Regions from separate parts of the uncultured Pseudoramibacter sp. genome, predicted to be linked through region 1. Evidence: riboswitches for the same ligand, from Rfam matches in the RefSeq annotation. Region 1 holds a riboswitch; each other region holds the start of a gene.
What was found. Region 1 has a riboswitch for thiamine pyrophosphate ahead of thiS (sulfur carrier protein ThiS). Riboswitches for the same ligand answer to the same signal wherever they lie in the genome.
Positions count from the first base shown of each region.

Region 1 (10,707 bases):
GGCACCGATTTGGAAATTTCAGCGCCGGTCACCATCGGCGACAACGTTTGGATCGGCGGCAATGTGGTCATCAACTGCGGCGTCACCATTGGCGAGGGCAGTGTGATCGGCTCTGGCTCAGTCGTCACCCACGCGATACCGGCCCGCGTCGTCGCGGCCGGCAATCCCTGTCGGGTGATCCGGGAAATCGGCGAAGCCGATCGAAAACTCTGGGAGGCTGAATATGAAGACTACCGGCGGCAATTTAAAGCGTCATCTGAAAAACACGATAGATGAGGCGGATATGGACGCGATGATCCAGCAGATGATGGATCAGGCGCAGAAAAAATACGATGAACTGAAAATATTAAATGTCATGGTGCTCGGGAAGACCGGCGTGGGCAAGAGTACGTTAATCAACAATATGTTCAGCGCGCATTTAGCCGAGACCGGTGTGGGCAAACCGGTCACGAAAGAAATTCAAAAATTCGAAAAGCCGGGGCTTCCGCTGGCCATTTACGACACGCCGGGGCTGGAGCTCGACGGCAGCAACGCGCTAGAGCAGCTGCTCGAGGATGTGACGGCGATTATCAAATCGGGCAGAAAGAGCGGCGACGTCAATCAAATGGTCCACTGTTTGTGGTACTGCATCTCTACGCCGTCCCATCGTTTTGAAAGCGCAGAGATCGAATTTCTGCGGCGCGTTTCAGCTCAATCCGGGACCGGGATTCCGGTGATCGTCGTGTTGACTCAGTCCTATTCCAAGCGTGATGCAGAGACGATGCGGGAGACCGTCGAGGCAGAGAAGCTGGGCGTCGTCGACGTGGTGCCGGTGCTGGCAGAGCCCTTTGTGATCGATGAGGCGTTTCCAGCCATTCTGCCTTATGGGCTCGATTCGCTGGCGGAGGTGACCTATCGGGTCATCCCGGAGGAGGTTCGGGAGGCTTTCGTCGTGGTGGGAAAGGATCTGGCACTCAAGAAGAAGCGGGCGCGCCGTCTCGTGGCGACGGCATCGGCGACAGCGGCAGGCATCGGCGCGGTGCCCATTCCCGGGCAGGATGCGGCGATTTTGATCCCGGAGCAGATTTCGATGCTGGCAGGTATCACGGTGATCTACGGCATGGATTTTCACAAGTCAGACGTGATTGCCGTCATCGGACCGCTTCTGGCGACGATCACTGGCCGGACGATCGTGGCGGAGCTGCCGAAGCTCATTCCGGGAGCGGGGACAGCCGCAGGCAGCGTCATTTCCGCGGCAACCGCAGCCTCGCTGACCTCAGCCCTTGGCGAAACCACCATCATCATTTTAGAAAAAATGGCAAAGGGTGAAATCCATCCCGAAGATTTGAAAAATAAGAAGGGCGTTAAAGCGATCAAAAAAATTTTTTTCGATCAGCTCAAGCAGTTCAAGCGCTAAATTAAAAACCCAATGAAAAGCAAATTTTCATTGGGTTTTTGCGATTTACGGATTGGGAAAGAGTTTGCCGAAAATCCAGTGGGTCAGCGGCGCGGCGAAGAACATATTCCAGAAAAACGCCATCGGCAGGTTCTTGATCACGGTGCCGACCCAGATCGCCGGCAGATTAATCGGGTTGGCGTGGGCGAGGATCAGATTAAATAAAATCGAAGCGATGAGACTCATCGTCGGGCACATGATCGAGACCGTACCGGCCTGGCGCATGATGCGGCAGAAATACGGGTTGTCCTTGGCAGGATCCGTATGCCGTTTGGCGAAGGCGGCGCCGATGCGATTGCCCCAAAGGCTCGAGGTAATGAAGACGAAGGCGCCCATGTAAGAGGCTTCAATGGCGGCATCAACAAAGACGTGGTTGGTCATCGTGCTGAAGCCGCCGACATTAAGATTAAAACCTTGTTTAATGGCGACGTTGTACACCTCCATGCCGTAGGCCATGATATACGACATCAATAATCCGAAAACGATCCCTTGTTTTTTTGTTCTTTGCATTAAAAATACAGTCCTTTCAATTTAATAAAAATCAACAGCAAACAGTTAATTGAGTGCGGCTTTCGGCTCACTTTGGCCGATGGGCGCGACGCGGTGCGATACGGTCCGCTTGAGTAAAAGCAGCGCTACGACGGCAGCGGTGGCTTCGGCAATCGGGAACGCCCAAAAGACAGCGGTCGTCGGCAGAGACAGGCGGCTGAAAATCCACGCCAGCGGCAGCGGGATGACGAGCAGCCTTAATAATGAGACAATCAGGGAGGAATTGCCAGCTTCCAACCCTTGGAAGACGCCCTGCAGCGCGATGCTGACGCCGGCGAAAACAAAGCCGATGCTGATGATGTGCATGGCGCTGACACAGAGAGATTCAGTTACCTGGGTCAAGCCGAAGATCTGTGCGAGGGGATGGGCGAAAATCTGCAGAATGGCCGTCCCGATGAGCATGACGACGACGGTGTCAATTAATCCCCAGCGGATGCACTGCACAATGCGCTTTTTCAAACGCGCCCCGTAATTGTAGGCGGTCAGCGGCGTGATTGCGTCCCGCAGGCCAAATCCAGCGAAGAAAACAAATTGCTGGATTTTGTAGAAGATGCCGTAGGCCGTGACGATCTGCTGAGAAATCGTGCCAAAGATGATGTTGATCCCGTAGGTCATAAAGCTCATCAGCGCCTGCATGACGATGGCGGAAAAGCCGATCTGATAAATGCCGCGGATGGTTTTGACACGGGGCTTCAAGAATTTAATCCCCATTTTAATTTCCCGGTTCTTCGTCAGCTGGAAGACGAAGGCCAGCGCAAGAGAGATAATTTGGCCGATGATCGTCGCGTACGCTGCGCCGGCGATGCCCATGGCCGGGCAGCCGAGCAGACCGTAAATCATAATCGGGTCAAGCACAATGTTGGTCAACGCGCCGGTGATCTGCGCCGTTGTGGACAGGACGGTTTTGCCCGTCGACTGCAGCAGCTTTTCAAAAATGCCGTAGAGGACGTTGCCGAAGCAGAACAGGGTGCAGATTTTTAGGTAGCGGGTGCCCATGTTCAACACGACAGGGTCGGAGGTCTGGGTTCTCAGGTAGGCGTGGGAACCGAAGAAGCCGAAAACCATAAAAACGGCCGTAATGACGATGCCGAGGAAGATGCCGTTGCCCGCCGTCCGCGAGACTCCCTTTTCGTTCTTCTGCCCCAGCTGGCGCGAAAGCATGGCGCCGACGCCGACACCGGTACCGATGCCAAAGGCGACGATCAGCATTTGAACAGGGAAGGCGAGGGTCAAGGCGTTGACGGCGAGCTCTCCAGCGTGGACCACACCGCCGCTGTCAGGCATTCTCGCGACAAACATGCTGTCGACGATGTTGTACATCGCTTGCAGTACCATCGACAAAATAATCGGAAGTCCCATCGACAGCATTAGCCTGTCGATGCGTTCAGTGCCCATTTTATTCTCTTTCATAGCGGTTACCTTCTTTCTTTGATTTCATTTTGTAATAAAAAAGAGCAAAATAAAAAAGCAGACAACACGGAGTTGTCTGCCAACGGAGTTACGTCTACCAGCGATTGATTATGATGTTCTTACGTTATTTTATCTAATTGAATGCGTTTGTGCAAATGAATTTTTTGCAAAGTCTGAAACAAAATTTGAGGTGGTTGTTTGAAAATTTAAAATCAGATATAATGAAATAGAATCAATATTTGATGGAATGGATACACAATGGAAGATAAAAATAAAATTAAAAAAATGCCGAAGGGCGTCTTGGTCGGCGAGAGTATTTTCGATATCGCCTATTTGTTGTTTGCTTTTATTACGTCGGGGATCTTCTTTTCCCACGGCGCGGACCCAGTTTTTTTCTGGTACGGTTGGCTGACTTTCATTTTGGGAGCCGGCGACGCCTTCCACTTGGTGCCCCGGGTGGTGCATCATTTAAGAGGAGACAGCGAACGGGGGCAGTGGTGGCTAAATTTGGGTCTGATCGTCTCGTCTCTGACGATGACCGTGTTTTACATCATTTTGGTGAGAATTTGGACCTTACTGTTTGACCCCACCTCGATTTCTTCGGTCTTTATGCTGCTCGTCGCGATGTTTTCCTTTATTCGTTTGGCGCTTTGCGTGTTTCCTCAAAATAAATGGTTTGCCGGCGGCGACATAAAATGGAGCTTCGCGCGGAATTTGGCCTTTTTAGTCCTAGGTGGTCTTGTCGCGTTTCTGTACGCGTCGATCGGCAATACCGGTGGCTACGGCTTGTGGAAAATGGCCGTGGCGATCGTGATCAGCTTTGCCTGCTATCTGCCGGTCACGATCTGGGCGAAAACCAAACCAGCTGTAGGGATGCTGATGATTCCCAAGACCCTCGCGTATATTTGGATGATCGCGATGGGGCTGGCGCTGCTGAACGTCTGAAATTTTAGACTGTTTCTGCGGCAACGCTTGTCTGCTGTATAAAACTTTGATATAATAAAATGTAATCAAATAACAAAGGGAGCTGTAAAAGGCTGAGAGGAAACGCGAGTTTCGACCTTGAACCTGATTTGGATAATGCCAACGGAGGGAAATACGTGTGTCAATTGGCAGTCCCAAAGGGCTGCTTTTTTTATGAAAAGGAGATGAGGTTTTGGTACAGATTAATGGAGAAGCTGTAAATGCGGCGGGCAAAACGATCGGCGCGTATTTAAAGGACGTTGGGATCGATCCTCAGCGCGTTGCGGTTGAGTACAATGGCAAAATTTTAAGCAAGGATGCGTACGACACGACGCAGATGTCGGACGACGACGTCGTCGAAATCGTAAACTTTGTGGGCGGCGGCTGCTAGAGCGGCAGCTGCATAATGGATTAACAGGAATTGCTGAAAGGGAGAAAAACAATGGAAAAAGATCAACTGGTGATTGGCGGTCACGCCTTTGATTCGCGTTTTATTCTGGGTTCCGGGAAATATTCTTTTGAGCTCATTGACGCGGCGGTGAAACACGCCGGCGCGCAGATTGTGACCTGTGCGATCCGTCGAACCAAGCCCGGCGAACAAAACATCATGGACTACATTCCAAAGGATGTTACGCTTCTGCCGAACACTTCCGGCTCAAGAACCGCGGAAGACGCCATCCGCATCGCGCACATGGCCCGTGAACTGGGCTGCGGCGATTTCGTTAAATTGGAAGTCATTCCGGACACAAAATACCTGCTGCCGGACAACGCGATGACCATTGAAGCGACAAAGGTGCTGGCCAAGGAAGGCTTCATTGTCATGCCGTATATGTTTCCGGATCTGAATGCGGCCAAGGCATTGGCCGACGCCGGCGCTGCGGCGATCATGCCGCTGGGCGCGCCGATCGGCTCCAATCGGGGGCTGGCCAGCAAGGCGTTCATCCAAATTCTCATCGACGAAATCGACCTGCCGATCATCGTCGACGCGGGCATCGGCAGACCGTCTCAGGCCTGTGAAGCGATGGAAATGGGCGCGGACGCAATTATGGCCAACACCGCCCTTGCCACAGCTGGAGATATTCCGATGATGGCTTCGGCCTTTAAATCCGCGATTGAAGCGGGGCGCAAGGCTTACCACGCGGGACTGGGCCGTGTGTTAGTGCGCGGCGGCGCACCGTCGGACCCGACGACGGGAACCCTGCATGACTGATTTTAAAATCATCTGCATCACCAACCGGCATTTTTTTGACGAGACGGCTGATTTTTTGACCCACATCGACCGGCTGGCAGCAGCCCGGCCGGACCTGATCATCCTCAGAGAAAAGGATCTGCCTGTTCAGGCCTACACCGAGCTGGCCAAACGCGTTATTGACATCTGCGAAAGGCACGGCGTCGTCTGTGCCCTTCACACCTATGTCGCAGCAGCGATTGCACTGAAGGTAGAGGCTTTTCACGCGCCGATGCCCATGCTCGACGCGATGACGGACACGGAGAAACACAGCTTTAGACAGCTCGGCGCGTCGACCCACAGCGTCGAGCAGGCACGGGCCGCTGAAGCTGCGGGCTGTACCTACATCACGGCGAGCCACATTTACGACACCGACTGTAAAAAAGGGCTGCCGGGGCGGGGACTCAAATTTTTAGAGGACGTCACGAGACGGACCGCCATCCCGGTTTACGCTTTGGGCGGCATCGATGCCAGTAAGCTCGCTGAAGTTCGGCGCGCCGGCGCAGACGGCGCCTGTGTGATGAGCGGGGCGATGACCTGCGCAGATCCGGCGCGTTATATCGCCAGTCTGCGCCAGTTTTCCAAATAATGTTTGGACACCTTGTATTTGACAGGCAGGTCTGATAAGATGTGTCACGGATGATATGAAAAGTTTCAATAGAAAAATTTCAATGATAGAAGAGCCTGAAAATCAGGCTCTTTTTTAATGCGAAGGAGGCATTCTTTTGGCTAATCAGCAGTCTTTGAAGAAAAAGCAGCGGCAGATGATTTCCGAAAGCTTTCGGCTTGGGGCGCTGCTCGCGTCAGTCGGTGGGTTTTTAGACGCTTACAGCTACGTGACCCGGGGACAGGTCTTCGCTACTGCGGAAACGGGCAACATTGTCCTGATGAGTCTCAATTTATCCAAGGGTGATTTTCGCATGGCGCTGCATTACCTGCTGCCAATCTGCGTTTACGCTCTCGGCATTCTCGTGGTAAAGAACGTCGCGGAGAACGCGAATCAGCACCATTTAATCGTCATTCATTGGCGTCAGATCATCATTTTCTGCGAAGCCTGCGTGCTGATGTGCGTGACCTTTATTCCACAGACACCGCGGATGAATCTGCTGGCCAACGTGCTGATCGCCTTCGTTTCGTCGATGCAGGTGCAGAGCTTCAGAAAGCTCAAAGGCTTGGGCTTTGCGACGACGATGTGTACCGGCAATCTCCGCTCGGCGATGGACCGGCTGCACTGCGCCTTTCGAGACAAAAGCCGGGAAGAGTTAATCAACGGGCTGCGCTACCTTGGGATTATCTTTTCGTTTATTGTTGGTGTCTTCATTTCTTATCGTCTGACGCGGCGCTGGGGCATCCACGCGATGCCGGCTGCGGTCTGCGTGCTGGTGGTGGTCTTCGTTCTGCTTGTCCGCGAACCGCGGGAATTTGAATAACAGGTAAACTCTGGATTAAATCGAAATTTACAATAAAAAAGCATTATTTAACCCGTGTTTTTGTTATAATAGGGGCGGTTAATACGCATAGAACAACCGCGGAGGCGAAACATGGAAGACAAACAGTACGAAGAATTACTTAAAAAAATAAAAGCCCGACAGCCGCTCAATACGGAAATCCTCGATGAGGTCATGCATTCGGCTGACATCGTCTCTGTGCTGGATGAGGATGAGATTACAGACGAAGACCTGAAATGGTTTTTCAGCGCGAACAATAAGGAATTTTTGGCCGATGTCCTTGAGGATGCAGATGACGAGCTGCAGTCCCGCGTGGTGCATCAGCTGGATTACGCCGACATCATCAAAATTTTCTCTTACATGCCGAAGGACGAAATCGCCGATATTTTAGGCGATCTACCCATCGGCCAGCGCAAACAGCTGCTCAACATGATGAAGGCCAGCGACAGCCGCGAATTGCGCGTGCTGCTGGGGTACCGCGACGATACGGCCGGCGGCCTGATGACCACCGAGTACATCGCTTTGTATCAGGATTTGACGATGTATCAGGCGCTAGCTAAGATCCGGGAAATTGCCCCGAAGACAGAGGTCATCAGTACAATTTTTGTATTAAACCGATCCCGCCAGCTTGTTGGCTGGGCCGATCTCCGGGATATTTTGTCGGCAGATCCGGGCCTGACGATCGGAGATATTATGGATTCCCACGTCATTACCGTCGATCCGCTCATGGACCAGGAAGACGTCGCGCAGGTTGTGAGAAAATACGACTTAACGGCGCTGGCGGTTGTCAACCGGCGCCATTCCCTTTTGGGCGTGATCACCGCTGACGATATCATGGACGTCATGGTCGACGAACAGACCGAAGATATCCTGCACATGGGGGGCGTTTCCGGACAGGAAGAAATCGGCGGACCGATTGCCGTTTCGATCAAGCGCCGCCTGCCTTGGCTGATTGTCAATCTTGTGACGGCGTTTATCGCCGCCTCGGCCATTTCCCTGTTTGAAGGGGTTATCGAACAGGTCGTGGCGCTCTCCTCCATCATGACGATTATCTCTGGGATGGGGGGCAACGCCGGTTCTCAGACGCTTTCCGTCGCGATTCGCGGGATTACCCTCGGCGAAATCAACTTAAAGGATGACTGGAAGCTGGTGTTCAAGGAAATTTTGCTGGGGCTGTTAGACGGTGCGTTGATCGGTTTGATTACCGGGATCATCGTGTCGCTGCGCTACGGCAACGCCTATTTGGGTGTGGTGACCATTTTAGCGATGGTCGGCAATCTGATCATCGCGGGCATCGGCGGCTATCTGATTCCACTGATTCTCGAAAAAGCCGGGCAGGATCCGGCGCTGTCCTCGTCGATTTTCTTGACGACCCTCACCGATACCTTTGGATTTTTCATCTTTCTGGGCTTAGCACAATTGTTTTTACCGCTGTTGACATAAAAACAATGTCAAAAAGACAGCAGACACTGTAAAAAGAAGTAAAAATAACGTGAAAAGATTGAATCCATTTTGAAAAGTTGATAAGATAGGGCTATAAAATAATAGTGAGGACAGATGTGAAATGAAATCTTTGACGGATCAGAAAAAGCAGCAGGGAGCAAAAGAAAAAAAACGTTTTGTTTCGCCCTCCCTGTCTTTAAGTATGTCCTTCAAAAGGCAGAACAATCTGCTGCACATCTTTCTGCACGGCAAGTGGCACGGCAAAAAGACACAGATGGCCCAGAAATATATTTACAGGCGCGACGGCAGCCTGCTTCGGGTTCTGGTGGTCTGGTCCAATGAAGGCTCGGAGAAAAATGCGACGGGCCTGCTGTGGCTTCACGGCGGTGCGTACGCTTGTGGGCTGCCCGAACAGGATTACGGCCTGATGGATAGTTTCTGTGCCGACGGCAAATGCGTTGCCGTTTTGCCGGAATACCGGCTGTCTGGGGAAGCGCCTTATCCGGCTGCGCTGGAGGACGCTTATCTGGCGTTGTATTGGATGAAAGAGCACGCGAATACCCTCAGAATCAACCCAGATCAGCTTTTTGTCGGCGGCGAATCAGCGGGCGGCGGACTGGCCACTGCGGTTTCCCTTTACGCGAGAGACCGCCGCGAGGTATCCATTGCCTTTCAGATGCCGCTTTTTCCGATGATTGACGACCAGTATCTGAAGGAAAAGGCCAAATCCTATAGGCTCAAGGATCACGAAAAGGCGCGGCTGAAGGGATGGGAAGGCTATCTAAAAAGCTTTAAAAATGCCAATATCATTCCCATTTACGCGATCCCGGCTCGGGCGAAAATTTTAGATCATCTGCCGCCGGTGTGCACCATTGCGGGTACCGAGGGCCCATTTTATTACGAAACGGTTAAATTCGCCAAGCGGCTCAAAGCGGCGGACGTCACGGTTTATTTCAGAACCTTTGACTGCTATTTTAAGGTTTACAATTGGCTTGAATTTCCGGACCGTGCCCATCGCGAAGCGAGACAGTTCATTGTCGACTGTTTCCGCAGTGCGCAGAAAAATTATTTTGCGCCGCAGCCGGCCGGCATCACCCGAAAGGCGCGCAACATTGCGAGACGCCACGCCTTTTTTAACCGCCGGCGCCGCAGGATGAAGCAGGAAAACGCAAGCGTTAAGCCTTCGTCCAATGTAGACAATACAGCAACGGGTGCGGCCAAGGATACGGCTGCGAAAGCCCAAGTGAAAAAAGAAGAGGAAACAAGTTCATGAACGAAGAAAGAGGAGAAGCCATGCTCCGCATGCACGATCATCGCGAGGTGACGGGGTTCCGTCCGGCGATCGCCTATCAGCTGCTGCCAGGGGATCCATTGATTCCCGCAGACAACGCGATGCGCAAGACCATTATGATGAACGACGAACTCATCGAAAGAAATATTGAACAAATTAAGATTCATTTTTAATCGTGATGAAAAAAGAACAGCCAAAACTTAAATTAATCGTAGGGCGCAACCAGGGCACCATCATTTCTCAGGAGGCCCAGAGACGCTTCGACAGCAGAATCAACACATTAATTAGGCGGATGCAGGACCCGACGGAGTCCGAAGATACGCGGGAAAAGGCGAAAGACGCCCTTAACCGCCTCATCCGAAAGGAAGAGATGAAAATCCAGCGCGTTTTCGAAAAGGGCGATGAGGATGCATCTCAGCTTCAGTGGAACATCGCGATGGCATCAAGGGATCACATCGCTGTTGATGAAGGTTTTCTGTACCGGCAGATGGAGCGGATCAGGAGCGACAACGAATCGGCGCAGATGCTGCTCGAGAATCTCGGGCGGGCCAGATGGGCCATAAGGCGGTGGGAAAGGGCGCACCTATTGAGTGAAGATGGCCTGAAAGTTAAAAGCGAAACGCCGTAATGCGTACATATAAAACACCCCGGCAATGATCGTAGTTTTTTTACAATCATTGCCGGGGTGTTTTGGTTTGTTTTGTGATGAAACTTAATTGGATTCGAGGGAGAAGAGCGTCTCCTCGTCGTTGACAAAAAGATTGAGGTTTTCCATTTCGGCGTAGGCCTTAAAGAAAGCCGTCACCCGCGAATCAGCATTGTCGACCGTGAAAAACAGCCCGCTTCCGCAGGTATCGTGGACGTGCACCGACACGTTTAAATGGGACGCGATCACTTTTTTGATGCGGCTCGCATCGATAATGGATATTGCTGCCATATT
Region 1 is NZ_CAIFFF010000007.1:56,049-66,755, forward strand. Features, by position in the region: gene QZX60_RS05600 (sugar O-acetyltransferase) at 1-276, shown strand, start outside; gene QZX60_RS05605 (GTPase family protein) at 224-1,396, shown strand; gene QZX60_RS05610 (hypothetical protein) at 1,442-1,903, opposite strand; gene QZX60_RS05615 (MATE family efflux transporter) at 1,991-3,394, opposite strand; gene QZX60_RS05620 (hypothetical protein) at 3,653-4,339, shown strand; TPP riboswitch at 4,405-4,506, shown strand; gene thiS (sulfur carrier protein ThiS) at 4,551-4,748, shown strand; gene QZX60_RS05630 (thiazole synthase) at 4,800-5,567, shown strand; gene QZX60_RS05635 (thiamine phosphate synthase) at 5,560-6,174, shown strand; gene QZX60_RS05640 (YoaK family protein) at 6,311-7,015, shown strand; gene mgtE (magnesium transporter) at 7,127-8,476, shown strand; gene QZX60_RS05650 (alpha/beta hydrolase) at 8,598-9,749, shown strand; gene QZX60_RS05655 (hypothetical protein) at 9,746-9,940, shown strand; gene QZX60_RS05660 (hypothetical protein) at 9,946-10,395, shown strand; gene QZX60_RS05665 (hypothetical protein) at 10,480-10,704, opposite strand.

Region 2 (10,707 bases), on a different contig from region 1:
CCGGCAAGACGACGCTTATCAATCTGCTGATGCGCTTTTACGAAGTCGACGGCGGCCGCATCACCATCGACGGCATCGATACCCGGGACATGACCCGGGAACAGGTACACGACCAGTTCTGCATGGTGCTCCAGGAAACCTGGCTTTTTGAAGGCACCCTCCGCGAAAACTTAACCTTCGGCACCGACGGCATCACAGACCGCCAGCTCGATCAGGCGTGCCGCGCCGTCGGCCTCGACCATTTCATCGCGACGCTCCCTGACGGCTACGACACCATGCTTGACGACAAAACCGAACTCAGCCAGGGGCAGCGCCAGCAACTGACCATCGCCCGGGCCATGCTCGAAAATAAACCGATGTTGATCCTCGACGAAGCGACCTCATCGGTCGACACCCGCACCGAACAGCAGATTCAGCGCGCCATGGACGAGCTCATGACCGGTCGGACCTCCTTTGTCATCGCCCACCGGCTCTCGACAATCCGCGACGCCGATCTGATTCTCGTCCTCCGGGACGGCGACGTCGTCGAAAGCGGCACCCACGAGGAACTGCTCGCACAAAACGGCTTCTACGCCGACCTCTACATGAGCCAGTTCGACACCGCCGCGTAAAGTATTTTTCTAAAAAAATAAGCGCGTATGAAATCATACTTCACACGCGCTTTTATTGTGCCACATATTAATTCACTCTGGTTCTCTATCTTCCACGCCTTATTTTTGCTTGATCTTCTCCCGGATCAGCCCGATCACATCGACTTCCGGCTCGGTGCCCTTGCGCATTTTCACCAAGCTTTTCCAATTGGACACCACCGCGAGCGCCGTCATCGTGGCGGCAATCCACCCTGCCGCAGGGCCCGCTGTGAGTGCCGCCGGGGCGATGAACACGGCCGGTATAACAACGGCCCCGACACAAAGATAACGGGTCAAGATTACAGCCGCCGCACCGGCGATCAGCGCTGCAAAGCCCCATCCCGGCAGCATCAGCACCACACCGGAGCAAGTCACTGCGACACCTTTGCCGCCTTTGAACCGGTGCCAAAACGGAAAATTGTGCCCGAGGACCGCTCCGATGGCGGTGACCCCGGCGACAGCCGCCGTGCGCCCGAAGAGCAGTGCCGTCACCAGCCACGCCGCGACCGTCTTCAGAATATCCCCGGCCAGGACTGCCATGCCTGTGCCAAACCCGAAGCAGCGCATGGCGTTGGCCATTCCCGGATTGCCTGAGCCCATTTGAAAAATCGAGACCCCTCGGCGGCGTCCCGCAAAAGCGGCACTCAAAAAGCAGCCGCAGCCGTAGCCGACCGCCAGGCAGATCAGTACGCGTTTCATGCCCGTTTCAGGGTTTCATTCATGCTCCCGACCCGGTAGCCCTGAAGGTCCATCGTCACGTAACGGAAACCCATCGCTTTAAAGGCCGGGACGATTTTGTCGCGCTGGGCGATCAGCTCAGCGAAATGTTCCGGCGCCACCTCGATCCGCGCAATCGGGTCCTCGTCGCCGTGGATGCGCACCCGCATCGATTTAAAGCCGAGATCGATCAAAAACTGTTCGGCCCGGTCCACCCGGCCAAGCCCGTCTGCCGTGATCGGATGCCCGTAGGGGAAACGGGAAGCCAGGCAGGCGTAAGACGGCTTGTCCCAGGTCGGCAGACCCTTTGCCTTGGAAATTTCGCGAATCTCCGCCTTGGTCAGCCCCGCGCCCCGGAGCGGACTTTCAATCTTGAGCTCCGACACCGCCTTGAGCCCCGGTCTATAATCGCCGAGGTCGTCCACGTTGGAGCCTTCGGCAACTTCAGAGAGCCCCAGCTCTTTCGCCACTTCCTGAATCTTCGAAAAATTCGTGTGTTTGCACCAATAGCACCGGTCCGGCGGATTGACGCGCACCTGTTCCACTTCCAGCGCGTCCACCGGGCAGAGGATGTGCCGGATGCCACGGCTTTCGCAAAAGGCCTTGGCTTCGTCCAATTCCCGCGGCGGCACCAGATTGGACGCGATCGTCACGCCGACGGCCTGGTCCCCGAGCACCTCGTGGGCCACGGCCAGGAGCAGTGTCGAATCCACACCGCCCGAAAAAGCCACGGCCACCGATCCGATGGCGCTCAGCTCTTCTTTAAGCTTATCGTATTTCCGCTGTGTCGTCTCCTTCAACGCCTGCATATTGTTCTCTCTTTCTATGTTTATCTATATTTCCGTTCTTATTTGATGTCAATCACATATTACATTGATCTGTAAATGATATTATACCATGATTTTCCCGCTATGCTATACTAAAAACAAATTCACTGACAAGGAGTGCACAATGACTGATATCCAATGGCGCGACACGGCGCCGCTGATCCCACACCTAAGCCGTCCGGCCGTTCTGAGCCGCGTCCGCTGGGCAAAAGTCCTGGGTTCCACTAACGACGTCCTCAAGGCGGCGCCGAATCTGCCCCACGGCGCCATCGTCGCGGCCGACGCCCAGCGCGCCGGGCGGGGCCGCATGGGCCGGCCTTTTTTCTCTCCGAAAGACTCCGGTCTTTATCTCTCGGTCCGCTACCGGCCGGCCGACAATCCCGCCCTTGCCGATTTCGTGACCATGGGTGCCTGCGCCGCCTCGGTTGTCGCCATCGAAAAAGCTGCCGGCGCTGTACCGGCCATCAAATGGGTCAACGACCTGATGATCGGACCGAAAAAAATCGCCGGCATTCTCACTGAGGGCCGGGCCGATCCCGCCCTTGAAAAGCAATGGATCGTCGTCGGCATCGGTCTCAATCTCTTTGACCCAAGCGGCGGCTTTCCCGATGACATCGCCGCAAGAGCCGGCAGCATCACCGGCATGACCGCAACCGCCTACGCCGAAAACGGCGGCGACCCCGACGACCTGCGCACGCGCCTGCTCGCCGCGATGATTGACGGCCTGACCGACCTCGGGCAAGCCGAAAGCCCCGCATCCTACGCCGACATCTACCGCAGACATTCCAACCTGATCGGCCGCGCCGTCACCCTCACCGGCGCAGGCGAACCGATTGTCGGCACCGTAACCGGATTCGACGATTTCGGCCACCTCAAACTTCAAATGCCGGACGGTACCTCGAAATTAATCCGCTCGGGCGAGCTGACGCTGCGCCCCCTTTAATCCAGCACCGCCGCGCTGAGCCGCTGCACGGCCTCGGGAATGACTGATTCCGGGATCGACGAGTAATTGATCAGGAACCGGTGAGCGCCGGCGTCCTCAAGGGGCGCCACCCGGATCCCGCGCTTGGCCGCGTCGCGCACGATATCGGCGTCGCGCTTCTTCGTCTTCAAGGTGAGGACGAAATGCAGACCGGCGTTTTCCTCGCTGATCGATGCGATTTTCGCCATCGGGCTCTCGGCCACCGCGCGCATCAGCGCGTCCCGGCGCCTACGGTAAGTCTGCCGCATCCGGTTGATGTGCTTTTCGTAATGCCCCTCAGAGATGAACCGGCTCAGGGCCGCCTGCTCGAAGGTCGAGACGGTGCAGGCGTAAAACCGGAGCTTGCGATAAAAGGCTGCAGTCAGCGCCGGCGGCAGCACCATGTAAGACACCCGAATCGTCGAGGCCAAACTTTTGGTGAAGGTGTTCATGTAAATGACCCGGCCGGTCATATCGATGGCGGCCAACGGCGGCACCGGCCGCCCCGTCATCCGGAATTCACTGTCGTAATCGTCCTCGATGATGATCCGCTCCGGCGAGCGGTTCGCCCAGCCGAGCATATCGTAGCGCCTGGCGATGGGCATGGTGATTCCGGTCGGGAAATGATGGCTCGGCGTGATGTGCACGACCGACGCACCGGAGGCCTCGAGCAGGTCGGGCCGAAGCCCCTGGTGATCCAGCGTGATCTTTGCGGTCCTGAGCCTGTGGGCCTGATACACCTGCAGGATTTTCCGGTACCCCGGCGATTCCACCGCGTAGATCCGATCGAAGCCGAGCAGCTGGATCAGCAGCGTGTAGAGGTACTCGGTGCCGGCACCGACGATGATCTGCTCCGGCGCGACGACGAGGCCGCGAAAATCCCGAAGGTGGTCGGCAATGGCCGTGCGCAGCGCCATCGTGCCGCCGGCCGGCGGGTTGGTCATCAGCGCCAGCTGGTCGTCACTCAGCGCCTCCCGGGTCAGCTTCGCCCAGAGTGTGAACGGGAAGGACGCCGGATCTGTCTGGTTGCTTTGAAAATCGGCAAACCAATGCCGCTGGCTCAGCGCCGTGTGCAGCGACGCCAGCACCGGGTCAGGTTCGCGGCTGGCCGGCACGGTCTCCGGCGTTTTCGGCAGGGTCTTGACCTCAGCGACGTAAAACCCACGCCGGGGCATAGACGTAATGTACCCTTCTGCCATAAGCTGCCCGTAGGCGTTTTCGATTGTGGAAACGGACACGCCGAGCTGTTTGGCAAAGGGCCGCTTGCCCGGCAGCGCTTCACCCGGCGCAAGGTTGCCGGAGAGAATGTCGCTTTTAATGTCCTGATAAAGCTGGATGTACAGCGGGTCGCCCCCGCTCTTGAAATGATAGGTAAGCATCGCATCTGACCTTTCTGATTATTCCCAAACTGACTCTTTTATTCGGTTCAATATCGATTATAATAAATGCCAGCGGGATTGACAAGCGTTCCCATTTTACGACATTCACACACTCAGGAGGCAAACCATGAAACGTGTCCTTTCTATCCAAGATATTTCCTGCTTCGGCAAATGCTCGACGACAATTGCCCTGCCCGTTATTTCGGCCATGGGCGTCGAAACGGCGATTCTGCCGACGGCAGTGCTCTCAACCCACACGATGTTCAAAAATTTCACCTGTGCCGATTTAAGCGATCAAATCGCGCCGATCACCAAGCACTGGCGGGACGAAGGCATCACCTTCGACGGGATCTACACCGGCTATCTCGGCTCCTTCGAACAGATCGAAATGGTCGAAAAAATCTTCGACGATTTCGCACCGGACGACAAGACGCTGAAATTCGTCGACCCGGTTATGGCCGACAACGGCGCCCTCTACCCGGCCTTCGACCTCGACTACGCGAAGCGCAACGCCGAATTCTGCGGCCACGCGGACATCATCGTCCCAAATATCACCGAAGCCTGCTTCATGACCGACACGCCCTACAAGGCCGACATGAACGAAGCTGAAGTCAAGGCGCTGCTCGAAAAGCTCGGCAAGCTCGGCGCGAGAATCGCGGTACTGACCGGCGTCTCGCTGTCCGACGGCATGACCGGCTTCATGGGCCTCGACACCCAAACCGGCGAATTCCTGTCTCACCAAAATCCGCGGATCGACGCGTCCTATCACGGCACCGGCGACCTGTTCGCGAGCGCCTGCGTCGGCGGCATCTTAAACGGCCTGCCCTGGGATCAGGCCATGGCCATCGCGTCCGACTACACCGCTGAAACCATCGCTGTGACCCTGAAGGATCCGAAGAAGCCCTGGTACGGCGTCAATTTCGAAACGACGCTGCCGAGCCTCATCGCCAAACTCACCGTCGCGAAAAATATCTAACTTTCAAATTGCAGCCAACAAAAAAAGGAAATCCAAAGCAAATCGGATTTCCTTTTTTATTTACGCCTGCGCTTTCTTTTTCGGCGACGCGATGAGCAGGATCACCATCGTGATTGCCATATCCGGCAGGGTGGATCCCACCGGCAGATCGACCTGCATCAAAAGCCGATACAGGACAAAGCCGATGACCCAGACCACCAGGTTGCGCACGTTCCAGTCACGGTCTGCACTGTCCGCCTTTTTTAGGATGAAATAATCGGCGATCTGCACCGCGATCATCGGCGCAAAGACCGACCCGATCAGGTAGAGGAATTGGGTGATGTCGTCCATCGGGAAGAGCATCGCCAGCACGATGCCGATCACGGTCGCGATCATCGCGACGTTTTTGCCCGACAGCTTTGACCACAGCGATTCCGTCGAAATCCCAGCCGACCACGCGTCGAGGAACGTCGTCGTGACCGTCGACAGAATCAGAATGATCAGCGCCGCAATACCGAGGCCCGCCTTGACCATGATCACCGCGATGTTGCCGCCGCCGGTGAGCAGCGCCGCGCCCATGCCGATGATGTACATCCAGGTGGAGACGCCGCCGTAGACGAGGGTCGACGCCATCGTCGCCGCGAAGGGCTTTTCCGCCTCACGGGTGTAGTCCGAGATCAGCGGCAGCCAGGACAGCGGCATCGCCACCGCCAGTTCAATTGCCGCCCCAAAGCTCAGGCCCGAGGTCGGCGCCACCGACCACACCGAGCCCTTCGCGAAAATGACCCGGCACATGACGATCGTCAGGATGAACAGCGCCGCCATCGCGATTTGGTTGACCGGCCCCAGATTTGTAATGCCGATGGCGATCCACAGCAGAATCAGTGCGCCGATGACCAGGCACCAGACCCAGGCGTGTCCCGGGAAGATGCCGTCGATGGCCGCGGCCCCGTCGTAAATCATGATCGCCGTCCAGCCCACGAGCTGGAGGACGTTGAGAGCCGCAAAAATCAATCCGCCCTTGCCGCCGAAGGAGAGCTTGACGCTTTCCATCGCGCTCTTCCGGGTCCGCCCGCCGATGAGCCCCGAGAAGAAGAACATCGCACAGCCGATAACGTGGCCGATCAGAATCGCGGCCAGGCCCTTCGCGAAGCCCAGCGGTGCGAAATACGTCCCGGTCAGGATTTCCGCGATGGACACCCCGGCACCGAACCAGATCAAGCCGTTCTGAAAACTCGTCGTGCGTTTTTCGCCGCTCATTCACGCACCGCCTTGTACGCGTCCTTGATGTCAAAGGCGTGATTCATCGGGCCAGATCCCTTGCCGAGATCGAGGCCGTCCGCCAGCGCGCCGGAGAGGAAGGCCTTCGCCTGAGCCACCGCGTCGTTCAGCGCGTAGCCCTTAGCCAGGTTGGCCGCGATCGCCGACGACAGGGTGCAGCCGGTGCCGTGGGTGTTCGGATTGTCGATGCGCTTACCGGTGAACCACTGTCCGCCGTCCGGCTGCCAGAGGTAGTCGTTGGCGTCGTTGACCTGGTGACCGCCCTTGACGAGGACCGCACAGCCGAGGTTTTCGCCGATGGCCTGTCCGGCCTTTTCCATGTCGGCTTCAGTTACGATGTCGAGCCCCGAGAGAATTTCCGCTTCGGGGATGTTCGGCGTGATGATTTCCGCCAGCGGCATCAGCGCGCGCTTCAGCGTGTCCGCCGCGTCATCGCGCAGAAGCTTCGCGCCGGAGGTGGCGACCATCACCGGGTCGAGGACGATGTGCGCCGCCTGGTAGTGGGCGAGGCGTTCGGCGATGACCTCGATCAGCGCGGCCGAGCTGACCATCCCGATTTTCACCGCATCAGGGAAAATATCGGTAAAGACCGCGTCCAGTTCTTCCCCTAAAAACTTCGGGGTAACTTCCATAATGTCCGTGACGCCGGTGGTGTTCTGAGCCGTCAGAGCCGTAACCGCGCTCATAGCGAAAACGCCGTTTACGGTCATGGTTTTCAAATCGGCCTGAATGCCGGCGCCTCCGCTGGTATCGCTGCCAGCGATCGTCAATGCTGTTCTCATTGGTTGCTCCTTTTCACTTCGCATTTCCGTTTTCTAAGGCGATTCAAGGTGGTGCCCCCGATGAACCGCGCACAAAAAAAGCAGGCGGACCCGCCTGCAAAGCTCATCGTTCCCGGTGCTCCCTGCGTTGGCATGATCCAAATCAGGTTTAAGGGTCTAGGCCATTTGGTCTACTCTCAGCCTGCGTACAGACTCCCCTGCCTTTTTTACAACGCCCCTAGTATAGCGCACCACCTTGCATTTTGCAAGGGCCGTGGTACAATGAACGCAAACTCAAAAAGTACAATATCATTTAATAAAAGGAGCGCCATGATATGCAACTCATTCGAAAAGATCCGAACCGTCCGGTTCTCCTAGACCGAACTGAAACGATCGGCGGCCTGCCGCTGCGCACGCTGTCCTTCCCAATGCTCGAACAGACCGGCTGCGTCGATCACGTCTTCACGACGCGGGAGGGCGGCGTCAGCTCCGGCGACTGCGCGGCCATGAATTTCAACTACGACCGGGAGGACGATCCAATGGTCGTCGACGCCAATTACCAGCGCATCGCCGACGCCTTCGGCGGCGGCCGCAGCCTGCGCCACTTCGTCTGCGCCCATCAGGGCCACACCGGCAACGTCCGAGTTGTCGACAAACGAGACGGCGGCGAGGGGACGCTGTTCCGCCGCTGGGGCAGGGACGTCGACGGCATGGTCACCAATACGCCGGGACTGATCCTCGGTGTCTTCACTGCCGACTGTACACCAGTCTACCTGGTCGACCCGGTGCATCGGGCGGTCGGCCTCGTGCATTCCGGCTGGCGGGGCACGGCTGCCGGCATCGCGGCGGGCGCCATCAATCTGATGCGCACCCATTTCGGCACTGATCCGGCGGATCTCATCTGTGCCGTCGGGCCGTCCATCTGCCGAGACTGCTACGAAATCTCCGAAGACGTGGCCAAAGTGTTCCAAGACCGTTTCGGCGCCCAGGCCGATCAAATTCTCTGCAATCCCCACACCCGTGACGGCGCCCTGCACTGTCAGCTCGATCTCTGGCAGGCCAACCGCCTCGTCCTCGAAAACGCCGGCGTCAAGCCCGAGCACATTCAGGTCACCGACGTCTGCACCCGGTGCAACGCGAAGCTGTTGTTCTCCCACCGCGCCGCCGGAGAGCACCGGGGCAACTGCGCCGCTTTCTTAAGTCTTAAGCCTTAAAATATCTATACAAATTCCTTGATTTCGTAAAATATTTATTGTATTATTGCCTTAGCAAAGTGAATTGCCAAGGCAATTTTTATTTTTAAAGAAGAGAGTGTAAAAACTATGATTAATCGCAAATTATTAAAACAAGACGCCAAAAACGTCTTTCATGCCCACTACTGGGCCCTCGTCGGCGGCTATTTGATTTTCACCCTCATTTCCGGCTTCCTGGGCAGCGGCGTCTCCTACATTTTCTCCGGTGGGGGCACTTTCTCCCATCTCGATGAAATCTTCCAATTCAATTCCTTCATCGCGAGGCCGGCCATCGTGACCACCCTGCTCGGCATTTTCGTCGGTCTACCCCTGGAAATCGGACAATATCATTACGCCTTGGAAAATCGGAAAGGCCACGTGGATTTCGGTCAGGCCCTTTCCTACGGCTTTACTCACAATTACGGCAATGTCATCCTCGTGCTCTTCCTGCGCAACTTATTCATCTTCCTCTGGTCTCTGTTGCTCGTCGTTCCCGGCATTGTCAAGGCTTATCAGTACCGGCTGGTCGGCTACCTGGTTGCAGAAGATCCCAATTTGACGTACGAAGCCGCCCTCGAACGCTCAAAGACGATGATGGACGGCCACAAAATGGACGCCTTTGTGCTCGATCTGTCCTTTATCGGATGGTTCCTGCTGTCCGGCCTCACCTGCGGCCTCGTCGGCATTTTCTGGGTGATGCCCTACTACCAGCAGACCGACGCCGAATTTTACGCCGCAATTATCGCGCAGCAGCCTGACGACACCCAATCGTCCGACGCCACTACCGAACCCCTCGATGACCCCGCTTCGACAGACGGCACTGTGCAGTAAAGGGTAAAATCCCGTTGCAGACATAAATATAACCCGTTTGGATTTGTATCAATCCAAGCGGGTTGTTTTTTATTTCTTTTCACCGTTCATTTCATCCCGCAGCCAATCGAGTACTTCTCCGAAATCCCGATGCCGCATCGACGGAAAGGCCCGCATCAGCCGGCGTCCGCCGAAAACCTTCGGCGCCATAATGCGTGCCCGCAGGCGCTGAGCCTTGGCTCTTAAGGCCTGGCTGCGCTGGCGCACCGCGGCTTGTGCCGCTGCCTTCTTGGCTTCAGCCCGTTCGCTCATTTCAGCCCGGGCCAGAGCCGCCTGCACCTGCCCCTCCTGAACGCGCTGGGTCGCTTCCATCGCGCCGCCGCCGATGTCCTCGGTCAGCTTGTCGCTGACGGTGCGCAGCGAGGTCCGGATTTCGTCCAGCTCGGCCAGCCGTCGGTTGAAGCCGTTGATGATCATGACCGTCACGATCAAATCGGCCAGGTACACGCTGTACAGCACCGCCAGCACAATCCAGCCGTAATCCGGCGGAATCAGGTCGGTGGCCGTGTGGCGCACCATCGGCTGGACGTACTGCACGACGAGCATGATCGCCAGCCCCCAAATGATCGAGTACTCCGGACAGATGTAGCCGCCGACGTTCAGCGGCTTGTCGCTGTAGTCCCACCACCGGGTGTGAAACAGCCGATCCAGCGCCCAGCCGGCGACCAGCTCGATCAGCGTCGCGAAGATCATGCCGACGAGGAAAATCGTCCACGCCGGCAGACGTTCCGGCGCCGTCCGGCCGATTCCCCAGGCGACGGCAAAGACGGCCAGCACGCCGAAGCCGTACACCGGGCAGACCGGGCCGTTCAAAAAGCCCCGGTTGACGATCTTCCCCTGATGCACTGCGTGAAACACCACCTCGACGACCCAGCCGAGGAAGGAGTAAATGAGAAAGTACCAGGCGATCTGGTAATAGGTCATCCCTACAATCATGGCGATCCTCAGGCGTTGAACACGTAGCGGTCCATCCGATGAAAGGCTTCCGCGATTCGGTGGGTCGGTGAGGCCAGATTGAGGCGGATCGACGTCGGCGCCTCGAACAGATGGCCGTCTTGCCAGCCGACACCGACGTCCCAGCCCTTTTGAAGCAGT
Region 2 is NZ_CAIFFF010000001.1:9,774-20,480, reverse strand. Features, by position in the region: gene QZX60_RS00115 (ABC transporter ATP-binding protein) at 1-611, shown strand, start outside; gene QZX60_RS00110 (glycerol-3-phosphate acyltransferase) at 711-1,328, opposite strand; gene larE (ATP-dependent sacrificial sulfur transferase LarE) at 1,325-2,155, opposite strand; gene QZX60_RS00100 (hypothetical protein) at 2,261-2,482, opposite strand; gene QZX60_RS00095 (biotin--[acetyl-CoA-carboxylase] ligase) at 2,388-3,116, shown strand; gene QZX60_RS00090 (PLP-dependent aminotransferase family protein) at 3,113-4,513, opposite strand; gene QZX60_RS00085 (pyridoxamine kinase) at 4,641-5,489, shown strand; gene cytX (putative hydroxymethylpyrimidine transporter CytX) at 5,550-6,728, opposite strand; gene thiD (bifunctional hydroxymethylpyrimidine kinase/phosphomethylpyrimidine kinase) at 6,725-7,531, opposite strand; TPP riboswitch at 7,634-7,740, opposite strand; gene pgeF (peptidoglycan editing factor PgeF) at 7,846-8,724, shown strand; gene QZX60_RS00065 (DUF975 family protein) at 8,833-9,573, shown strand; gene QZX60_RS00060 (putative ABC transporter permease) at 9,643-10,548, opposite strand; gene QZX60_RS00055 (MalY/PatB family protein) at 10,557-10,707, opposite strand, start outside.
Region 2: linked by a shared signal. The riboswitch ahead of thiD (bifunctional hydroxymethylpyrimidine kinase/phosphomethylpyrimidine kinase) and the one ahead of thiS (sulfur carrier protein ThiS) in region 1 are both predicted to bind thiamine pyrophosphate.

Region 3 (10,707 bases), on a different contig from region 1:
GCCATTGTCAACCTCGCACCGCGCAAGATGATGGGGATCGAATCCTGCGGGATGCTGATCTCTGCTGTCCACGAAGAAGAAGGGGAAGAAAAGCTTCACCTGCTGATTCTCGACGATCACATTCCAGCTGGCGCGAAGCTGTGCTAGGTTAACATTCAAAAAATAAAAGTCCGTAAGGGCTTTTATTTTTTTGAAGAAGTGATGCTCGCCTGTGATTGGTGATATAATAAATATCATAACTATTAGCACAACAGGGGGAGTTTGGTATGAGAAAAGGGATACGGCATCGAGTGATGGCGGCAGCTGCGATCTGCAGCTTGATTTTAAGCTTTACAGCTTTTGGATTTGGGGGAACCGTGGCCGCGAAGCAGTCCAGCGTGTCGGCCGCGAAGGCTTTTCAAGCGGACGCGGGCGGAAGCAGCTTGAGTTATTCGGTAAAGGGGCGGACCACGTCCGTGGCGAAATCGAAAACGCCCTTTGGCCGGCACGGTAAGCTTTCCGTCGGTTACGTGAAGGGGTTTAAACAGCCCGTCATTCTCGACAAGCACAAAAAATTTGTCCAGCTCCGCGGCGTCAGCACCCATGGGCTTCAGTGGTTTCCGCAGTACGTGAATAAAGCGGCGATGCGTTCCCTTCGCGATGAATGGGGCATCAACACGGTCCGTCTCGCGGTCTATCCGAGAGAGGGCGGATACCTCCAGGGCAGTCAGGATCAAATGGACGCGAAAATTAAAACGGCAGTCAAAGCGGCCGGCAAACTGGGCATGTACGTCATTATTGATTGGCATGTCCTGAATTACAATCCTAACGACGATCTATCTCAGGCACAGCGCTTTTTCAAAACCTACGCCGTTAAATACAAAAACAACGCTCATGTGATTTTTGAAATCTGCAATGAGCCGACGAATACAAAATGGTATGACGGCAGCGGCCGGGATCTTTACACTTATTGCAAAACCATCGCGAAGACGATCCGGGACAGCGACAGCAGCGCGATTATCCTGTGCGGCACCAACACTTGGTCTCAGGACGTCGATGAAGTTGCAAAGAAGCCGCTTGGCGTGAAAAACGTCATGTATACGCTCCACTTTTACGCCGGCACTCACAGGGACGATCTCCAGAATAAATTAAAGCGGGCGATCGACAGTAAAACCCCTGTTTTTGTTTCAGAATTCGGGATCTGCGACGCGTCGGGAAACGGCGGATATGACATTGACAATGCGAATCGGTGGATGACGCTTATGACGAATAACGGTATCAGTTTTACCTGCTGGTCGCTCTGCAACAAAGATGAATCGGCCTCGTGCCTGAAGCCATCCTGCGGTAAGACGAGTAAATGGCAGGCTTCCGATCTGAATACGACGGGGATCTGGCTCATTAATACCTGCCGGAAACTTGACAAAATATATCGTTAGATGAGCAATGATTAAAATCAAACCGAGCCGGTCTGTCGTGTGCAGACCGGCTCGGTTTTTTTGCAGATAAATTAAATATCGGCGGATAAGGGCATGATTGGTCCCCCTGATTTAGAGCGCGAGGTAGATGTCGTCGCTGACCGGTTCACACCATTCGTTCGAGGTATTTTCACCCGGCAGTTCAAAGGCCAGGTGGGAGAACCAGCGGTCCTTCGCGGCGCCGTGCCAATGCTTGACTTCCGCTGGGATTTCAACGACGTCGCCGGGCTTGAGGGCCTGCGCCGGTTTGCCTTCTTCCTGATACCAGCCTTCGCCGTCGACGCAGATCAGAATCTGGCCGCCGCCGGAGGTGGCGTGGTGAATGTGCCAGTTGTTGCGGCAGCCCGGTTCAAAGGTGACGTTGAAAATCGCCAGCGGGTCGTCCGGCTTGGTCACCGGGTTCAAATAGGACTGACCGATAAAGTATTTGGCGAAGGCGTCGTTGGGCTGACCCAGGCCGAAAAAGCCGCCGTGGCTTTCCGGCGTCGTGTCGTCAGCGTACACGTCCTTCGCCATCGGGAAGGCGGCCCAGGCATTGGGCCATCCGGCGTAAAAGGCGATGTGGGTCAAAAGCTCAGCCATTTCCTGCTTGGTTACGCCGTTTTTTCGGGCGCTCTGCAGGTGGAACTTCAAAGCGTCGGTGACCATCCCTTTGCCGATCAAGGCCGAGACGGTGATGATGCTTCTGAGTTTCGGGGAGAGCTTGTCTTCTCTGGCCCAGACTTCTCCGAAAAGTACGTCGTCGTTAAGTGCTGCAAATTTCGGCGCGAAATCGCCGAGGGCGTCGCGTCCAGCTGTTTGTTTTTCCATTGTTCATTTCCTTTCTTGAATCTAATGGGTTTGTTTCCGTTTGGTGTAAATCAAGTAATCGAGACAATCCAATTTGTTTTGCGTGTCGTGGATGGCCGACAGCAGCACCCTGCGGTGCTCGCGCAGCTTGCGGATCTGCACGCTCGGCTCGTTTAAAGCGGCGTAGGCCTTGATGAAGTCAGCGCTGCAGCCAGCGTCCACGAGATTTTGTCTGGTTTTTTCATCCATGGTGGACTCCAGTGGTGTAATTTTTTTGACACGTTTATCTTAAACCCAAAAAGCTAAAATGTGAAATGCTTATGTTGAAAAGCATGATATAATATTTTTGTATATCAAGAGTAACCGCATTGCGATGCGGGAATAGAGGGGTGAAAATGGAAATTCGATCGTTGAAATATTTTTTAGAGGTGGCCCAGGACGAAAACATGACGGAGGCAGCCAATGTCCTTCACGTCACCCAGCCGACGCTGTCGCGTCAGATTGCCGATCTCGAGGATGAGCTCGACACGAAGCTCTTCGTGCGGACCAACCGCAGCACGCTGCTCACTGAGGAGGGCATGCGGCTGAAGCAGCGCGCGATGGAAATCCTCTCCCTCGTCGACCAGACCGAGGAGGAATTCGCCAGAAAAAACGAGGACGTGTCAGGGTGTGTGCGCATCGGGGCGGCGGAAACGAAAATCATGCATCTGGTGACGGAAACCTTCGCCGCGCTTCACGCAAGATACCCGAAGCTGACCTGCGAGATCTCCAGCGGCAACGTCGACGTGATTCAGGAGCAGCTGGAGCGGGGCCTCGTGGATTTTGCGCTGCTGCTCGAGCCGGCGCGGGTCGAGGCCTACAACTGCCTGCGCATGCCCGAGACCGAGGCCGTTGGCGTCGTCGTGCCGGCGGACAGTCCCTGGGCGGGGCTGCACTCGGTTGGGCCGGCGGATCTGGTCCGCATGCCGCTGCTGCTCTCGTCGAGAAAAAACCGCGCGACCTTTGACGCCGAGGTGTGGTCCGACGGGGCAGTGACCACCGAGGACCTCAACGTCGTCGGGCGCTTCGACCTGATCGGCAACGGCGCCGCGCTGGTGCGCACCGGGTGCGCCTGCGCGGTGAGCATCCGCGGGCTGTACCAGATCGACGATCCGAGCCTCGCCTTTGTGCCCTTCGAACCCGAGGTGACGGTGGGCGCCGTCTTCGTCTGGAAAAAGTACCGCATCTTGTCGCGGGCGGCCGAGGCCTTTTTGTCGGCCTTTAGAGAAAAGCTTCGGGATTCTGGCGGATCTGACGCTTGAGCCAGGCGTAATAAATCAGCACGAGCATCATCTGGAACAACGTAGATATTGGCACGGCCAGCCCGATGTGGAACAGCGAGACCGGCTGACGCTTCGACATCAGGTAGGACACCGGCACCCGTACCCCGAAGGCAGAGGCGACCCCTTGAATCATGACGAAGCGCGTGCGGGCCATGCCGTCGAAAAAGCCGATGAAGCAGAACAAAAAACAGGTGAGCAGGCAGTCAATGCCGTAGGCCTTGAGGTAATCGGCGGCGCCGGCAATTACCGCGGTGTCGTTGGTGAAAATGCGGGCCAGGAGATCGCCGTGAAAATAGGAGAGGGAGAACATCGCGGCAGCGGAGAGGGCGGCGATCAGCACCGACTGGCGCAGGGCGCCGAAGATGCGGTCAAATTGGCCTGCACCCCGGTTTTGGGCGACGAAGGCCGAAATCGCCTGCATGAAGCCGATCGGAATCAGGCTGGATAAAATCGGCCCCTCCGTTAAGGACAAAACACGGGTTTTTTTCATTTTTACCTCCAAAATAAAAGCGGACTGAATAGGGCATACCGGCATTTCAGCCAGCACATCTTATCCAGTCCGCTGATCTTTTCATTTCATTCAGGCAGAACCCTCCGATGAACGCCCCTATTGTAATCGAGAAAAGGGATTTTGTCAATTTGACGTTTTCAACCCGTCTGCTTTTTGATAAACTAGAATTAAAACATAGTAAATGAGTCAACATTCATATTAAAACACTAGGTAATTGGAAGGAGCTGTGTTATCATGGATATGGAAACGAAATGTCTGCACTCGGGCTACACGCCGAAAAACGGAGACCCTCGGGTGGTGCCGATTGTGCAGAGTACGACCTACGTTTACGATTCGACAGATGAAATCGCCGGCGTTTTCGACGACCCGACGAAGAGCATCATTTACTCGCGCTTCGCGAATCCGACGGTCATGGCCGTGGAAGCCAAGGTCGCCGATATGGAAGGCGGCGTCGGCGCGATGGCGACGTCCAGCGGCCAGGCAGCCAACCTGCTCGCCATTTTAAACCTCTGCGCGGCGGGGGACAGCTTCATCGCGACGCCGTCGGTTTACGGCGGGACCCTGAACCTGTTCAACATCACGCTGAGACGCCTCGGCATCGAATGCATTTTTGTCGACGAAGAAGCCTCAGAGGAAGAAATTCAGGCGGCCTTCAAGCCGAACACCAAGGCTGTATTCGGCGAAACCCTGGCCAACCCGGCGCTGACGGTGTTCGACATCGAAAAATTTGCGAAGATCGCCCACGCCAACGGTGTGCCGCTGATCGTCGACAACACCTTTGCGACGCCGGTGCTCTGCCGGCCCTTCGAATGGGGCGCCGACATCGTGACCCACTCGACGAGCAAGTACATGGACGGCCACGCGCTGCAGTGCGGCGGGATGATCGTCGACAGCGGCAAGTTCGACTACACCAACGGCAAGTTCCCGGAATTCACCGAACCGGACGAAAGCTACCACGGCATCGTCTACACTGACAAGTACGCCGACGCGCCGTACATCACCAAAGCGCGGATGCAGCTGATGCGCGATTTCGGCTGCTACCCGGCGGCCCACTCGGCATTCCTGCTCAACCTCGGGCTCGAAACCCTGCCGGTTCGGATGCGCCAGTACTGCGACAACGCGATGCAGGTGGCGACCTTCCTCGACGCGGCCGACGGAATCGCCTCGGTGACTTATCCAGGCCTGCCGGGAGACCGCTACCATCAGCTGGCTGAAAAATACCTGCCGGACGGCGCCAGCGGCGTCATTTCCTTTGTCGTCGAGGGCGGACGGCCCCAGGCCGTTAAATTCATGGACAGCCTGAAGCTGGCGTCCAACGAAGTCCACGTCGCGGATATCCGCACCTGCGTGCTGCACCCGGCGTCGGCGACCCACCGCCAGCTCACCGACGAACAGCTCGTCGCGGCGGGCATCGACGGCGGTATGATCCGCCTGTCGGTCGGGCTCGAAAGCGTCCACGACATCATCGAAGACCTTAAACGGGGGCTGGCCGCGCTGTAAAATTGTTTTAAATAAGGAGGAGCCATGGAACGGATATTGATCGTCATCGACATGCAGAAAGATTTTATCGACGGGGCATTGGGAACCAAGGAAGCGGAAGCCATCGTGCAGCCGGTGATCGACAAGATCGCGGCAGTGCCGAAGGCCAACGTCTACGCGACTCAGGACACCCACCCGGACAATTATCTGGACACTCAGGAAGGCGCCAATCTGCCAGTGCCCCACTGCATCAAGGGGACGCCGGGATGGGCTCTCGAGCCGCACATCGCGGCCATGATTCCACCGGATCACATTATCGAAAAGCCGACCTTTGGCTCGGTGGCGCTGGCGGAGCGCATGGCCAAAATCGCGGCGGAGCGGGACATCGAAATCGAGCTCGTCGGGTTGTGTACTGACATCTGCGTTGTCTCCAACGCGCTGATGCTCAAGGCGTTCATGCCGGAGGTGTCGGTGACGGTCGACGCGCGGTGCTGCGCCGGCGTCACACCAGAAAGCCACGCGGCGGCGCTTCAGACCATGGCGGCCTGCCAGGTGAAAATTCTTTCGTGAAAAAGAGAAAAATTTTAATTAAAAAACTGCGATCTGGTAAGACCGCAGTTTTTTTGATGCTGTTTTTTGCTTTGATCATAGAATGTCGATGATTTCGCCGGCCAGGGCCTTGTTCATACTGCGCACCGCGCAGAACTTGCCGCACATGGAGCAGGTGTCGCTGTGATCGTCCCCCGGGGCGCGGCTGTCTCGGATCGCCTTGGCCCGTTCGGGATCGAGGCATTGCGCGAATTGGGCGTTCCAATCGAGTTTGCGTCTGGCATCGGCCATCCGGTCGTCCTGGTCCCGGGCGCCTGGCAGGCCTTTGGCGATATCGGCAGCGTGGGCCGCGATTTTGCTCGCGATGATCCCTTCGTGGACGTCGTCACGGTTTGGCAGCGCCAGGTGTTCCGCCGGGGTGACGTAGCACAAGAAGGCCGCCCCGTTGTAGGCGGCGATAGCGCCGCCAATGGCCGCCGTGATGTGGTCGTAGCCCGGCGCAATATCCGTGACCAGCGGTCCGAGGACGTAGAAAGGCGCGCCGTGGCAGACCTGCTGCTGCACCTTCATGTTCGCGGCGATCTGGTCAAGGGGCACGTGCCCCGGCCCTTCGACCATGACCTGCACGTCCTTTTTCCATGCCCGTTCCGTCAGTTCGCCGAGGCGCATGAGTTCGCCGAGCTGGATACGGTCGGTCGCGTCCGCTAAACATCCAGGCCGGCAGGCGTCGCCGAGGGAGATCGTCACGTCGTATTTCCGGCAGATGTCGAGGATTTCGTCGTAATATTCGTAGAATGGATTTTCTTCGCCGGTCATTGACATCCACGCGAAGATCAGACTGCCGCCGCGGCTCACAATGTTCATCTTGCGTTCGCCGGCCTTGACCTGGCGCACCGTTTCCTTAGTCAGGCCGCAGTGCAGGGTCACGAAATCGACCCCGTCTTCAGCGTGAAGCCGCACGACGTCGATGAAGTCCCGCGCCGAAAGGGTGCCCAAATCTCTTTGATAGTGGATCACCGCGTCGTAGACCGGAACGGTGCCAATCATCGCCGGGCATTCCGATGTCAGTTTCCGTCTAAAGGGCTGGGTGTCGCCATGACTCGACAGATCCATGATCGCTTCGGCGCCGAGATTGACCGCATCCATCACCTTGTCTAATTCCACGTTGAGATCCCGGCAATCACGACTGACCCCGAGATTGACGTTGATTTTCGTCTTCAGCTGTTTCCCGATGCCGTTGGGGTCGAGGCTGGTGTGGTTCACGTTCGCCGGAATGACCACCTGTCCCTTTGCGATCAGATCCATCAATTGATCGATGTCCATGTTTTCCTTTGCGGTAATCGCCTTCATCTGCGGCGTCACGATGCCCTTGCGGGCTGCATCCATTTGGGTTGCGTAATTCAGTGCCATACTTTTCTCCTTGCTCGTTATAAAATTCTGCGCACGGAGAACAAAAAAAGCAGTGCCGGGAGGGCACTGCGGTAAAAAGCACGACGTCAATCAAATCTCGCTTCCGTCTCCCTCCGTTGGCATTATCCAAATCAGGTAAATCGGGTCGTGCGGCATGTCCGCACCTCTCAGCTCATCGCTCCCCGGTACGCGGTAACTCCATTATAGCACGATTTTTTCCGAGGTGAAGGGAAAATCAGGCATTTTCTGAAATTTTGCAAAAAAAACAGCGGCCTGAGCCGCTGCGCGTCGGTGACGCTTAGAGTGCGAAGCTGCCGTTTACTTCGCCGTTGATGACGTAGTAAGCCATCGCTTCTTCGGTGTTGACGTAGACCTTGACGTCCTTGAGATCGCGGACCAGGTTGCCCATCTGTTTGGTCCAAATTTCCTTGACTTCGTCAACAAGTCCGGATGAGGTGACTTCGAAATCGCTGCGCTGGATAATGACTTCGCTCTTGTATCCGCGGCTGGAGCTGCGGCGTGCAGCGGTCTTTTTCGCACCGGTTTTTGCAGCAGATGCAGTGGTCTTCGCGGCCTTCGCAGCTGTTTTCGCCACAGTCTTTGCGGCGGTTTTGGCTGCTTCTGCCTTGGCCTTCTTCGGTTCAGCCTTTGCGACGGTTTCGACTTCTGTTTTCACTTCAACCTTCGGCGTGCTTTTAACTTCTGCCTTCTGGGCTTCAGCGGATGCCATGGATTTTTTGGATAATTTTCTTGCCATCATTAAACCTCCTGTTGAGTTGCACCGGCTTATCTGTCAAATGCTTCAAGAAGTGGTCGACCAAATGTAACTCGAAAATTAAAACAATTGATTACATTGCACAATCTATCATAAATGAAAAATGTTGTAAATAAAAAAGCCGGATTTTCTCCGGCTTTTCGCGTTGTAAATGCTTTCAAAATTACATGACTTAAGCAAGTAAATTATTTTCCGCCCTCTTTCCGATCTTCGATCGGCACGAAGGGTCTGCGTTCCGGAATCAAGCTTTCGTACGCCGGACGCATGATGACTTTGCCGTTGATGATTTCTTCGATGCGGTGCGCGCTCCAGCCGACGATGCGGCCGACGGTGATCATCGGCGTGTACAGTTCCGGAGGGATGTTGAGCATCCGGTACACGAACCCGCTGAAGAAGTCGATGTTGGCACACACCGGCTTGTGGTAAAGGCCGCGTTCGTTGATCATTTTCGGGGCGAGGTCCGCCACCGCCGCGTACAAATCGAACACGTCGCTCTGGCCTTTCGCTGTGGCGAGCTTTTCGCCGTACTTGCGCAGAATTTCAGAGCGCGGGTCGGAGATCGAGTAGACCGGGTTGCCGATGCCGTAAATCTTGCCGCTCTTGTCGAAGGCCTTGCGGTCGAGCAGTGCCGAGAGGTAGCGCTTGATGCCAGCCATGTCGCCGGGGCCAGCGATATTTTCGGCTAGATCTTCCATCATTTCGGGTACGAGCAGAATCTGTCCCCCGTGCTTTGGCCCCTTGAGGGAACCGATCGCCGCCGCCATCGTCGAGTAGGTATCGGTGCCGGTGGAGGAGACCACGCGGTCGACAAAGGTGGAGTTGTTGCCGCCGCCGTGTTCCATGTGAAGGATCAATTCCACTTCGAGCACCCACGCTTCGAGGTCGGTGTATTTCCGATCCGGACGCAGAAGGCTCAACAGGATTTCCGACGTGGACATATTCGGGCGCGCGCGGTGCAGGTACAGGGAATTGCCTTCAATGTAGTGATTGTAGGATTGGTAGACGTACATCACGAGCAGCGGGAACTGGGCGATGAGCTTCACGCACTGAGCGAGCACGTATTCGGGCGAGGTGTCTTCGCTGTTGTCGTCGTAGGCGCCGAGAGAGAGCACGCAGCGGGTCAGCATGCGCATCAAATCGTTGGATGGCGAGTGCATGATGATGTCCCGAGTGAAATGTGTCGGCAGCGGGCGCTGGCTGTCCAGCACGTCGCGGAAGTCGTCGAGCTCAGCCTGCGTCGGCAAGTCGCCGAAGAGCAGCAGGAACGCGGCGGATTCGTAGCCGAAACGGCATTGGGTGAAGCCTTCGATGATGTCGTTGATGTCGATGCCGCGGTACCAGAGCTTGCCCTCACAGGGGACACGCTTGCCGTCGACGATTTCAAAGCCGTCGGCCAAGGAGATATTGGTCAGTCCAACCACCAGACCGTTGCCCTCTTCATCTCGAAGCCCTTGGTTGACATTGTGAGCCTGGTAGGTTGTCATCGGGATGCGGTCCCGATCAATCGTTCTCGACGCGTATTTATGAATAAAAGCCTGGGTAAATGGATCGTTCGCCATGTGTGCCTCCTTCATGCTCGTAAGTGGATTTTGGATACAATCCGTTTATTTTTATTAAATTTTAGCAAAGGAAAGCTCAAAAGTCAATTGTATACAATTTGATTCAAGGCCTGAAAGCTTAAGGGATTGGCCGAATCCATACGGTGTACGAAATAAAATGCATAAAATACAGAATTTGCATATAAATTCAAAGCGAGGAGATCAAAATAAAGGAAAAATAATGCTAAGGTTAAGGACTTTTTAATATTTTGAATTGCACCAGGTATACAAAGATGATAAAATAAAAAGTAATTTAAATATGCTTTAGCGTTTTATTAAAAGAAGACACTGAAGCGCAATCGAATTGGAGGATGTTTTTATGAAAAAAGGTTTGAAATTGGGCCTGGTTTTCGCACTCGCACTCGTCACCGTTGTGACCTTTGCAGCTTGTGGCTCATCCAGCAGCTCAAATTCCGATGAGTACATCATCGCCACTGACACCACGTTCGCGCCGTTTGAATTTGAAAACAGCAAGGGCAAGCGCGTCGGCATTGACATGGACCTGCTCAAGGCCATTGCCAAGGATCAGGGCTTCAAGTACACAGTCAAGGCCCTCGGCTTTGACGGCGCAGTCCAGTCCCTTGAAAGCGGCCAGAGTGACGGCGTTATCGCCGGCATGAGCATTACGGACGAACGCAAGAAAAAATTTGATTTCTCAGATCCGTACTTTGATTCTGGGATCGGCATGGCGGTCCGCAATGATTCTAACATCACCGACTACAGCCAGTTAAAGGGTCAGAACGTCGCGGTGAAGGCCGGTACCGAAGGCGCAACCTTCGCGAAGAAGAATCAGGACAAATACGGCTACACCCTTTCGACC
Region 3 is NZ_CAIFFF010000006.1:3,945-14,651, reverse strand. Features, by position in the region: gene lysS (lysine--tRNA ligase) at 1-147, shown strand, start outside; gene QZX60_RS04880 (glycoside hydrolase family 5 protein) at 267-1,415, shown strand; gene QZX60_RS04875 (carboxymuconolactone decarboxylase family protein) at 1,527-2,264, opposite strand; gene QZX60_RS04870 (hypothetical protein) at 2,286-2,492, opposite strand; gene QZX60_RS04865 (LysR family transcriptional regulator) at 2,639-3,544, shown strand; gene QZX60_RS04860 (MATE family efflux transporter) at 3,504-4,055, opposite strand; gene QZX60_RS04855 (O-acetylhomoserine aminocarboxypropyltransferase/cysteine synthase family protein) at 4,311-5,576, shown strand; gene QZX60_RS04850 (cysteine hydrolase family protein) at 5,601-6,125, shown strand; gene thiC (phosphomethylpyrimidine synthase ThiC) at 6,201-7,514, opposite strand; TPP riboswitch at 7,607-7,709, opposite strand; gene QZX60_RS04840 (DUF6465 family protein) at 7,813-8,271, opposite strand; gene QZX60_RS04835 (citrate synthase) at 8,475-9,848, opposite strand; gene QZX60_RS04830 (transporter substrate-binding domain-containing protein) at 10,207-10,707, shown strand, end outside.
Region 3: linked by a shared signal. The riboswitch ahead of thiC (phosphomethylpyrimidine synthase ThiC) and the one ahead of thiS (sulfur carrier protein ThiS) in region 1 are both predicted to bind thiamine pyrophosphate.